DNA from 2 places in the Parajatrophihabitans canadensis genome. Region 1 is predicted to be linked to the other one. Evidence: riboswitches for the same ligand, from Rfam matches in the RefSeq annotation. Region 1 holds a riboswitch; the other holds the start of a gene.
What was found. A riboswitch is a leader RNA that binds a small molecule or an ion and turns the genes downstream of it on or off. The one in region 1 is predicted to bind cobalamin.
Positions count from the first base shown of each region.

Region 2: linked by a shared signal. The riboswitch ahead of cobN (cobaltochelatase subunit CobN) and the one ahead of bluB (5,6-dimethylbenzimidazole synthase) in region 1 are both predicted to bind cobalamin.

Region 1 is NZ_CM132445.1:2,583,356-2,588,761, reverse strand. It holds gene ACSMXN_RS12595 (NUDIX hydrolase) at 1-252, shown strand, start outside; gene ACSMXN_RS12590 (hypothetical protein) at 268-645, opposite strand; tRNA gene ACSMXN_RS12585 (tRNA-Leu) at 707-794, opposite strand; gene ACSMXN_RS12580 (M20/M25/M40 family metallo-hydrolase) at 857-2,221, shown strand; gene ACSMXN_RS12575 (DUF5703 family protein) at 2,267-2,497, opposite strand; gene bluB (5,6-dimethylbenzimidazole synthase) at 2,611-3,249, opposite strand; cobalamin riboswitch at 3,339-3,533, opposite strand; gene ACSMXN_RS12565 (AAA family ATPase) at 3,601-5,406, opposite strand, start outside.
Region 2 is NZ_CM132445.1:2,997,060-3,002,465, reverse strand. It holds gene cobJ (precorrin-3B C(17)-methyltransferase) at 1-1,513, opposite strand, end outside; gene ACSMXN_RS14535 (precorrin-8X methylmutase) at 1,557-2,183, opposite strand; gene ACSMXN_RS14530 (nitrite/sulfite reductase) at 2,180-3,385, opposite strand; cobalamin riboswitch at 3,431-3,596, shown strand; gene cobN (cobaltochelatase subunit CobN) at 3,635-5,406, shown strand, end outside.

The DNA.
Region 1 (5,406 bases):
CCGTTCTTTCTCACGATGACCGACACAGTCGGTCAGCCAGAAGAACGACACACTGACGTCAGCCTGTGGTTCGCACTTTCCGGGTCTCCCGAGCTGCCAATAAAATCCGACGATCGGGAGTTCTTCGGCGTGCGTTGGTGGAGCCGGGCGGAGTTGCTCGCCGCAGATTCTGCCCGTTTCGAGCCGCACCTGCTGCGTGCACTCGATGCCCTTGCATCAATCGTTAGCAGGTATCGATCAGGTCCCTCCTGATCGTGACTCCTATGCTCACTCCGCGCTACGTCCGGCTCGCTTGAGCCCGTCTTGATTCGCCGCTAGAAGGCGGTCTTGTAGGTATCGATCGCTCGCCGACTTGAGCCAGCCCAAGGTGGCGACGAGAACTTCATCTTGAGAGAGCTTCGAAGTATCGAGACGGTGCCAATCCCAGCGATCAGCGAAGCTGCGAAAAACAGCGATGAGTTCGCCCTGATGCCGTATAAATGCCTCAGCCCCAGCACCCTCGAAGCCCTGGACTGGCGAAGCAGCATGAGCCTGCCTTGCTGCGGGAGATGCAGCGCAGGTGTCCAGGCCGGCCTGCTCTTGCCGCAGCACGGTCCAAGGATTGGCTGCCTTTCTCGCAAACTCGAATGAACGTTCGGTGCCCATTTAGACCCCTACTAGCGTGGGTCCTCACTTAAGCAAAAATTCAGGAAAAATACACCGAATGTGGTGTCCGAGGGGGGACTTGAACCCCCACGCCCGATAAAGGGCACTAGCACCTCAAGCTAGCGCGTCTGCCATTCCGCCACCCGGACGAGTGCGAAGCAGAAGTCTAGCCGACGGATTCTGGCGCTTGGAACACTGGTAGGAAGGACTCATGACTTCCGCCGCAGAACCGCGCCTCAGTCCCGGATCAAGCACCGCCACGACGGCTGAAAGCGCTGCGGGGGCCGAGGTCGTATCTCTGCTCTCAGATCTCATCCGGATCAACACCTCGAATCCGACGCACCCTGAACGACCAGCGGCAGAATGGGTGGCCGCTCGGCTCGACGAGGTCGGCATCGAATCGGTCATCCTTGAATCCGAGCCCGGCCGTGCATCAACCATCGCGCGGATCAAGGGGACGGACCCGAATCGTAAGCCGCTGTTGATCCACGGCCATCTCGACGTCGTTCCGGCCGAGAAATCGGAATGGTCGGTTGACCCGTTCGCAGGCGAGGTGAAGGACAACTATGTCTGGGGCCGGGGCGCCGTGGATATGAAGAATATGGACGCGATGACGCTTGCCGTGGTCAGGGATTGGTCGCGGCGAGGCATCCAACCGGACCGCGACATCGTCCTCGCCTTCGTATCGGACGAAGAAGCCGGCGGCCTCAAAGGTGCGCACTGGCTGGTCGACAATCATCCTGACTACTTCGCCGACTGCACCGAAGCGATTAGCGAGGTCGGCGGGTTCTCGGTGACAGTTGGGGGCGACCTGCGTCTATATCTGATCCAAACCGCTGAAAAGGGCATCGGGTGGCTCAAGTTGCGCGCAGAGGGGCGACCGGGGCACGGCTCCATGGTGCACGGTGATAATGCCGTAACGGCTCTCGCGCGCGCGGTCACTCGAATCGGGGAGCACGAGTTTCCCGTCCACCTGACTCCGACTGTTCGCGAGTTTTTGAGTCGAATCGCCACCGTGACCGGGTTGCCGATCGATCCCGACGATCCAGGTTCGGCTTTGCCGCAACTCGGCGGTATGGCGCGGATGATTGGTGCATCCCTCCGCAATACGGCGAACCCGACGATGTTGTCCGCGGGATACAAGGCCAACGTCATTCCGTCTTCGGCGGAGGCGACAATTGATGCGCGTTTCCTGCCTGGCCATGAACCGGAGTTGTTCGAGACGATTGATGCGATCATCGCCTCGGCCGCCACGCCTGGCACCTCGATATCCAGGGAGTTCGTCACCAAGGACATAGCAGTCGAGACCGAGTTCGACGGCGAGATCGTCGATGCCATGGCGGCGGCGTTGAAGGCCGAGGACCCGTCCGCGATCGCGGTGCCTTACCTGATGTCGGGCGGCACGGACGCCAAGTCGTTTTCGCAACTCGGTATCCGAAACTTCGGCTTTTCGCCGTTGCTCTTGCCTGCCGATCTTGACTTTTCGTCACTGTTCCACGGCATCGACGAGCGCGTGCCCGTGGATGCGCTGCAGTTTGGCGTGCGCGTTCTCGATCGGTTCCTGAAAGCGTGCTGAGCCACGTTCGTAGCGGTTGGCAGGCCAGCGCCAGCTGAACCCGGGTTAGGCGATCAGACCCGGCATCGGCAGGGCATCAGCCAAGCGGCGTTTACGTCTGAGCAGGATCTGACGGGAGCCGTCCTCGTATTTGCGGACTCGAGCGAGTTCCCAGCCGCCATATTCGGCGTGTAACGCCAGCCGCACCGCCGCGTTCACCCTCGTGACATCGGAGGGGATGCGCAGCGGTGCGTACTCCCAGTCTGGATCAGAGTCCGCCCTGTTCTCTGTCGGCATCCCGCAATTGTGCCTCTAGATGTCATCGAAATCAGCACCCGGGAGCGGATCTGAGCCCACTTTGCCAAAATATGCGGGGATCGGACCGCGCCGATGCGCGCGGTGGCCGTGCCTCAGATCGTTCCATCAGATCGGATGCCATAGCAGTCGTTGTGGATCGCATCGGCAAGCGGTCGACGAGCACGCCAGCCGTGCCGTTCCAGATCGGGAATGGTGGCGAGCTCAGACACGGGACCCACACACAGCCATGCCACCGGGCGTATTTGCGTCGGAATCTTCAACAGGCGCTGCAGAAATTCCTCCCGGTAAAAGGAGACCCAGCCGAGACCGAGTCCTTCTGCCGTCGCTGCCAGCCACAGGTTCTGAATCGCCAAACAGGTGGAATACAAGCCCGCATCGGCAATTGCGTGCCGTCCCAAGATCGCCGGACCACCCCGTTCAGAGTCGTACGTGACGACGATGCCAACGCTCGAGTCCATGATCCCTTCTATCTTGATTCGGCTGAAGGTTCGCTGCTGCACCGTTGTCAACGACTGCTCGAAAACGCGCTTCTCCTCTGATACATGCGCCTTGAAGGCCCGTCGCAATTCCTGGCTACGGACGATGACGAAATCCCACGGCTGAGTCAGGCCCACGCTCGGCGCTGAGTGCGCTGCCCCCAAGACGCGCCGCAGGCTGTCAGGATCGAGTGGCGCACCCGTGAACTCGGCTCGTACGTCGCGCCGGCGCTCGATCGCGTCATAGACGTCCATAAGTGGGCGCAGCGCAGCTCGCGCTTGTGTTGTGTTGTCAGTCCGTTGTGGCGTCGATGTCATGGCAGGCTCCCGCATCCGGCCGCCGAGGCGGCATTCTGAGCGAGGCCGGTCTTCGGACTTCCGGATCGCTGTCGCGAGATCGCCTTCCCAGGCCGTTGAGCCCAGTGACTGCGCAAAGCGCGTGATCTCTGACTAGCCGGTTACCGCAGCGGGCCCTGTGCCGGAGTCGCACCGGCTTTCCGATTCTCCCCGGACGGGGCACCTCGCAGGTATTGCCAAATGGCACCCTAGCCTTCGAGCTGCGATCACAAAGCTGCGGCCATCATCCTCGCCGTAGCGAAGGCCGGTTCAGCCGAGGAAATCGCGTAAGGCGGTTCGTCGCGGCTTTGATCCGATGTCGTGGACAGCGCGGGCCACCGCTGGCCCCGCGCCATGGACGATTGACAGATGCCGCTGCGCCCGCGTCAGTGCCGTGTACACCAACGGACGGGACAACATCCGGCCACCTTCGGGCGGCAGCACCACGATCACCGCACCGAATTCCGAGCCCTGTGCGCGATGGACAGTGATGGCCCAACCGTGACTGATGTCGGCGAGCACCTTGCCGGTAACCTCGGCCGGCCCGGATCCGAAATCTATCGTCACGACCTTGTCGGCGACCTTGGTCACCACTCCGACCTCGCCATTCGCAAACCCTGTCGGCGTCACCTCGAGGTGGTTGGCGGTGGCGACCACCCGATCTCCCACATCGAATCGACCGAACAGCTGTTTAGACACGGGTGGATTCAGTTTCGCCTTGAGGGCCGCGTTGAGGGCGATCGTGCCGGCGGGACCTTTGTGTACCGGCGTCACGACCTGTATCTGCTCGGTTTTGATACCGAGCGCCCGGGGGATCGAGTCCGTCATGAGCTGTACGACGCGGTGCGCGCATTCGGCAGAGCCACGCGCTGGGACGATGACCACCTCCCGATCTGGCGAATCTACGGCTGGCAGATCACCTTCACGGACTGCGGTGGCCAGGCGCGCGATCGCGCCGCCCGCGTCCTGCCGGTAAAGCGTCGTAAGTTCAACGACAGGGACGACGGCCGAGGCAATCAGGTCAGCGAGCACCTGGCCAGGCCCGATTGACGGTAACTGGGCAGCATCGCCGACGATCATCAGGTGGGTACCGTCCGCGCACGCACGCAGCAGCGCGGCGGCGAGTTCCACATCTAGCATCGAGGCCTCATCAACGACGACAAGATCCTGATCGAGCGGCCAGTCAGGTCCGCGCGAAAAGCCGGCTGAGAAATCGACGATAGCGCTGGTGCCGTCCGTACCCGTTGTCGCACGCGGCTGAACGCCGAGCAGACGGTGAATCGTTGTGGCCTCCGCATCGCAGAGCTCGGCCAGGCGCTTGGCCGCGCGTCCGGTCGGCGCCGCCAGAGCCACCGATTTTCCGATCCGTTCCGCTTCACGGACGACCGTCGCCACAGTGCGGCTCTTTCCCGTTCCCGGGCCACCGGTCAACACGCTGACACCGTGGTCAAGGGCGTTGTCGACGGCAGAGCGCTGGACCGAGTCGAGCGCATCAGGATCAATGACCTCAGACTTTCGCCGCTTGCCGGCACGCGCCTTTCCGATAAGTGCGGCGGTATCAGTAAGTCGATGAATCGCCTCGGCAATCGCGCGTTCGGCCTCGGCATACCGTTTGAGAGCCAGTTGAGAATCGACCACCGAATCTAGGGCCTCGACGACCTCACCGGCGCACGCATCGGCGATGGCTTTAGCCGGATCGGCAACTCGGTGAAGTTCTAGATCCACCGTGACTTGCTCTACCGTGCTGACGGTGTGGCCCTCGCGAGCGGCCTGGCTGAGCGACCAGCCGACGAGCGCGCGTGAGCGTCGGGGATCGCCTTGCAGTACACCGGGAATCGCTGCGCGCCCGAGGGCGTCGGCGTCGGCGACCTCTACTCCGGTGAGCTGGAGCAAGCGCCAGGGGTCATCCTTGAGCAACCGCTCCGCCCCTGGGCCAAAGGTTTCCACCAGCCTTCCAGCCAATCTCGCGGGTAGCCCCGCGGCGAGCAGCAAGGCGACGAGGTCATAGGCCGGCTGGGCAGCGATGAAGGCGGAGAAAAGTCGGCCGGCTCGCAACTTACCGACTCTGGGCAGCGT
Region 2 (5,406 bases), 410 kb from region 1:
CGATGATCAGTAGGCAGCGCATGTCGATTTGACTCGGATCAAGCTCTTCCAGGGTGAGCACGTGAATCTCCTGCTCGGCCGATCCGACGGCGCGTCCAACTATCACTGGAGTCTGCGGGTCGCGATGTTTCAGCAGTAGGTTCTTGGTCTCGACGATCTGTTCCCGCCGTGACTTCGAAGCCGGGTTGTACAGCGCGATGACGAGATCAGCGCCTGCGGCCGCTTCGAGCCGCTTGGCGACGATCGACCATGGTTTGAGCCGATCGGAAAGCGAGATAATGCAGAAGTCGTGGCCCAGCGGTGCACCGACCTGACTCGCTACCGCTTGGGCGGCGGTCAGCCCTGGGACGACGGTCACGTCGATCCCGGCGTATTCCGGCTGGGCCGCCGCTTCGATGACAGCGCTGGCCATCGCGAAGACGCCGGGATCACCAGATGAAACCACTGCGACGCGCGATCCGCGGCGGGCGAGATCCAGGGCGAACTCGGCGCGCTCGGATTCCACCTTGTTGTCGCTGGAGTGCCGATGCTGTCGAGGATTTACCGCAACCCGATCGACATATGGCCCGTAGCCGACGATATGTTCTGCCGACGCCAGCGCGAGTTGGGCTTGCGGAGTGAGCCAATCTCGGCCGGCAGGCCCGAGCCCCACGACATCGACTCGTCCGATGGGATGCTGATCCGTTTCAGTAGCGGCGGTTTCTGGCTGGGTGGTGTTCGAGACCGCCGCCGACAGATCGACACTGCTGGCAGTGGAATGCACTGTCGGTCCCGACGCGGCGATTGGTCCGGGAACGATGACGATGCCCATGTACGGCACCGAGTCCGGATCTACATCGGCCGCGGGGCCGCTTCGTTCGGCGACAGTCGAGGCTCGTTCGACGTAGATCGCATCGTCAAGTCGTCCGGCTTCGCGCAGTGCAGCCTGGATTCCGGCGAAACCCCGGCTGACCTTCATGATTGCTGCGGCATCAGTCGTTCGGAGCCGCTCGGCAAGAATCTCCGGGGGCAAGGTGCCAGGCAAGACGGTCAGCACCTCGTCGGCTTCGACAAGTGGTGTGCCAGCTGCTGCACTGGCTGCGCTCACTGAGGTGATTCCCGGAACGATGTATGTCTCGAATCGACCTGCCAGTCGTTTGTGCATGTGCATGTATGAGGAAAAGAACAGCGGGTCGCCCTCGGCCAGCAACACCACATCGCGACCGGCTTCGAGATGAGTCGCCAATCGCTGGGCAGCGTCGGTGTAGAAGTCGGCCATCGCGCCGGTGTAGCCGCCAGGATGATCGGTGGTCTCGGTGGTGACGGGGTATGTCAGCTGTTCCTCGATCTGGCCGGCGCGCAGGTACGGTTCGGCTATGCCGCGGGCAATGGATCGGCCGTGTCGTGCTGAATGAAACGCCACGACATCAGCCTGGCCAATCAGGCGAGCGGCCTTGATCGTTACCAGTTCAGGGTCACCGGGCCCCAATCCCACTCCGTAGAGCTTGCCGAATTCGATCATCGGGCTGCCCATTCGCTCCGCTCCGCTTCTCGCTCGCTGGCGCTCGCTACGTCGCTCACTCAGTCTCGCTTGCGATTGCGTTGACGGCGGCGACGGTGATGGCGCTACCACCTCGGCGTCCGTGAACCACGAGATATTCCAGACCGAGCACGTTGCGCTCGAGTGCCTGCTTGGATTCGGCGGCTCCGATGAACCCCACTGGTATGCCGATTACCGCGGCCGGTCTCGGGGCACCGGCCTCGACAAGCTCCAGTAGATGGAACAGGGCAGTCGGTGCGTTGCCGATTGCCACGACCGCGCCGGCCATCCGCTGGCCCCACAGATCCATCGCGGCCGCCGAACGAGTGGTACCAGTGCGCTTGGCCAGTTCGGGGACGGATTGCTCGTCGAGAGTGCAGATGATCTCGTTGTCGGCGGGTAATCGTGATCTCGTTATGCCGCTGGCGACCATTTTCGCATCGCACAGGATGGGTGCTCCGGAGCGCAAGGCCGATCGGGCCGCGCTAACAACACCGGGGGAGTACCCAACGTCGGCGGGCAGATCGACCATTCCACAGGCGTGAATCATCCGTACGACGATGGGTGACAGGTCGGCGGCCACGCCGCTCAAATCAGCTTCCCGGCGAATGGTGGCGAAGGATTGGCGATAGATCTCTGATCCATCGCGGATGTACTCGATCACGAAATTCCGTTTTCCATTCGTCGGTAACCGTTGCCGGTCGCAATTAGATGAACTGCGGTATGTCGGGGGCGACCGCATTGTCGTTCGCAACCGCTCCACCTCACGGTGTATTGCGGTGTGCCCGATCGTTCCAGCTCGGCGATGGCATCCGCGCGCACGTCGGCCAATGCCTTTGCACAACCAGGACGCCCGGCGCAGGTGCTGATGTGATACCAGGGCGAGTCCGTGTCGACGCCAAGTCCGAACTCAGCCGCCGCTTGGGCAACCGAGCCCACGTCGACCAGATCAGGCACGACGACGCTGCGCCACGGGGTGATGCGTAGTCCTCGGCTGCCTGCCTTGCTCGCGAGAAAATGGACCTGCTGGCCGGAGAGCCGACCCAGCGGTGCCAGAACCACCAGGGCCGAACGTCCATCCGGCTGTTCGACAATGCCTGCTGGTTCGGCTGTGCCTGCCGGTACGCCGGCGAACAGCGGTCCGCGCGTGCCGGCCGCGGGCGACGCACCGAACTCAGCGATGAGCCGGTCAGTCACGTGCCGCGCTGAGTCCGGGAGCTCACTGATGCGCCAAGCCTTCGAGTTTGTTGCCTTGCGTTCCTGCAGAAACATCAGTGCGCCGGCCACCAGCGTGTCGGTGACGCCTTCGACCGGCACCTCGCAGCCTCGATCTGCGTGCGGCTGCCAGATTTGAAACCGGCCTGGGGTACTCGCAAACGCAGTGAGGTCCGGCTCGAGGGCGAGGATGTCGCCGCGGCCATCATCGAGGCCGAACAGGAACCGACCCGGCAGTTCGGCCAGCATCGGTTCGGCGCACAGCTTGCGGTCCAGCTCCTGCGCCAGCTCCGCGAGCTCGGTCGTTTGACCAGTGCTCGGGATGTCTGGCCGGTCGATTCCAGCCAACGGCGAAGCGACGATGTTGCGTACGCGCTCATGCGATGGCGACGGGAGCAGCCCCACTGCCGCAATACGCTCACCGAGGTCGAATTCCGCACCTGGAGCGAGGCCACGGAGCTGGATATTGCCCCGGGAGGTCAGTTCGAGTTCGCCATCGCCCAAGTCGGAGGCGGCCGTTGCCAGCACCCGTAGCGCCGCTGCCGTGATCAGCCCACCGGGCAATCGAACCCGGGCCAACCCGCCGTCTGCAGCCACGTGCACAGTGAGCGCGCCTGGGCAGGCATCGCTGCGCAGTCGGGTCTCGGCCATGAGGGGGATCGTACGGCGCGGCCCAATGTGGATGTTTCAGAGCGGCGCGGTGCTGCCCGAGACGGTGTGGGACGCTTGTGGACGAAAGATGCAGCGTCATGTGCAGGAAACCGGTGTGAATCCGGTGCGGTCCCGCCACTGTCACGGAGAGTGAAATAGCCCGAAATCGGGTGCTCCGAAGCCAGGAACTCTCTGTCGCAGCAAAAACTCACCGGGGCGCGGACCTCGCCAGAGCTTGGAGTACTGCCCGTGATTCTGCTGTTGTCGACATCCGATACCGATCTGCTGAGCGCCCGGGAAAGCGGGGCCGACTACCGGCTGGCCAATCCGGCACGAGTCCTGCCGGGCGCACTCGATGAGTTGTTGCAGGGTGCCGAGGTCGTAGTAGTTCGGATTCTCGGTGGTCGGCGAGCCTGGGAGGACGGCCTGGACAGGGTGCTCGCGTCCGGTCTGCCCGTTGTGGTGCTCGGTGGCGAGCAGGCACCTGATGCGGAGCTGATGGAGCTGTCCACGGTTGCCGGTGGTTTGGTGGCCGAGACGCACGTCTACCTCGCCCAGGGCGGCAGCCAGAATCTGGGCCAGCTTTACAACTTTCTGTCGGATGCAGTCTTGCTTACCGGGTTCGGCTTCGAACCTCCCGCGCAGACGCCGACCTGGGGCGCGTTGGAGCGTCCGAATTCTTCGGTCGACGACATCGCCGTCGACCGTCCCGTCGTCGCGGTGCTGTTCTACCGCGCTCACCAGCTGGCTGGAAACACCGGCTTCGTGCATACGCTGTGCGACGCGATCGAGGACGCAGGCGGCCTACCAATGCCGATCTACTGCTCTTCGCTTCGGGTTTCCGAACCAGAGCTCATGCACACACTGGGCAGGGCTGACGCGCTGGTGGTAACGGTCCTCGCCGCGGGCGGTAGCAAGCCCGCCGACGTAGGCGCGGGCGGCTCAGATGAGGACTGGGACGTCGGCGCGCTGGCGGCGCTGGACGTTCCGATCCTGCAAGGGCTTTGTCTGACCTCCTCGCGAGCGGTATGGGAGGACAGCGGCGAGGGGTTGTCTCCCCTCGATGCCGCGACGCAGATCGCCATTCCGGAATTCGACGGCCGGCTGATCACCGTCCCGTTCTCGTTCAAGGAGGTTGGGCCGGACGGGCTGACGTCCTATGTTGCCGATCACGAACGTGCCGCGCGGGTGGCCGGTATCGCCGTGAAGCATGCTCGCCTGCGGCACTTGCCGCCGGCTGAGCGACGAATTGTGCTGATGCTGTCGGCCTATCCCACCAAACATGCGCGCATCGGTAACGCGGTGGGTTTGGATACGCCCGCTTCGGCGGTGGCCTTGCTGGCGGCGATGCGTTCAGCGGGTTATGACATCGGGCCCGAGACCGGCGAGGCGGCGTTGCCGGGCGTCACGGCTGGCGACGGTGATGCCCTGATCCACGCGCTCATCGCTGCTGGCGGCCAGGACGAGAATTGGCTGACTGAAGATCAGCTATCGGGCAACCCGGTTCGGTTGTCCGCGGCGAAGTATCAGGCCTTCTTCAGTACGCTTCCAGCCGATCTGCGGGCGCGGATCGAAGAACACTGGGGTCCGGCCCCGGGTGATCTGTTCGTCGATCGAAGTCAACAGCCCGAGGGTGAGATCGTGCTCGCGGCGCTGCGGGCGGGCAACGTCGTGATCATGGTGCAGCCGCCGCGAGGTTTCGGCGCCAATCCCATCGCGATCTATCACGATCCAGACCTGCCGCCGAGCCATCATTACCTGGCCGCCTATCACTGGCTTGCCAGTGAGTTTGGTGCGGACGCGATGGTGCATGTCGGCAAGCACGGCAATCTTGAGTGGCTACCGGGTAAGAATGCGGGCATGTCGGCGTCCTGCGGACCCGACGCCGCGATCGGGAACCTGCCGTTGGTCTATCCGTTTCTGGTCAACGACCCCGGCGAGGGCACCCAGGCAAAACGTCGGGTGCACGCCACGCTGGTTGACCACCTCGTGCCTCCGATGGCCAGAGCCGAGAGTTATGG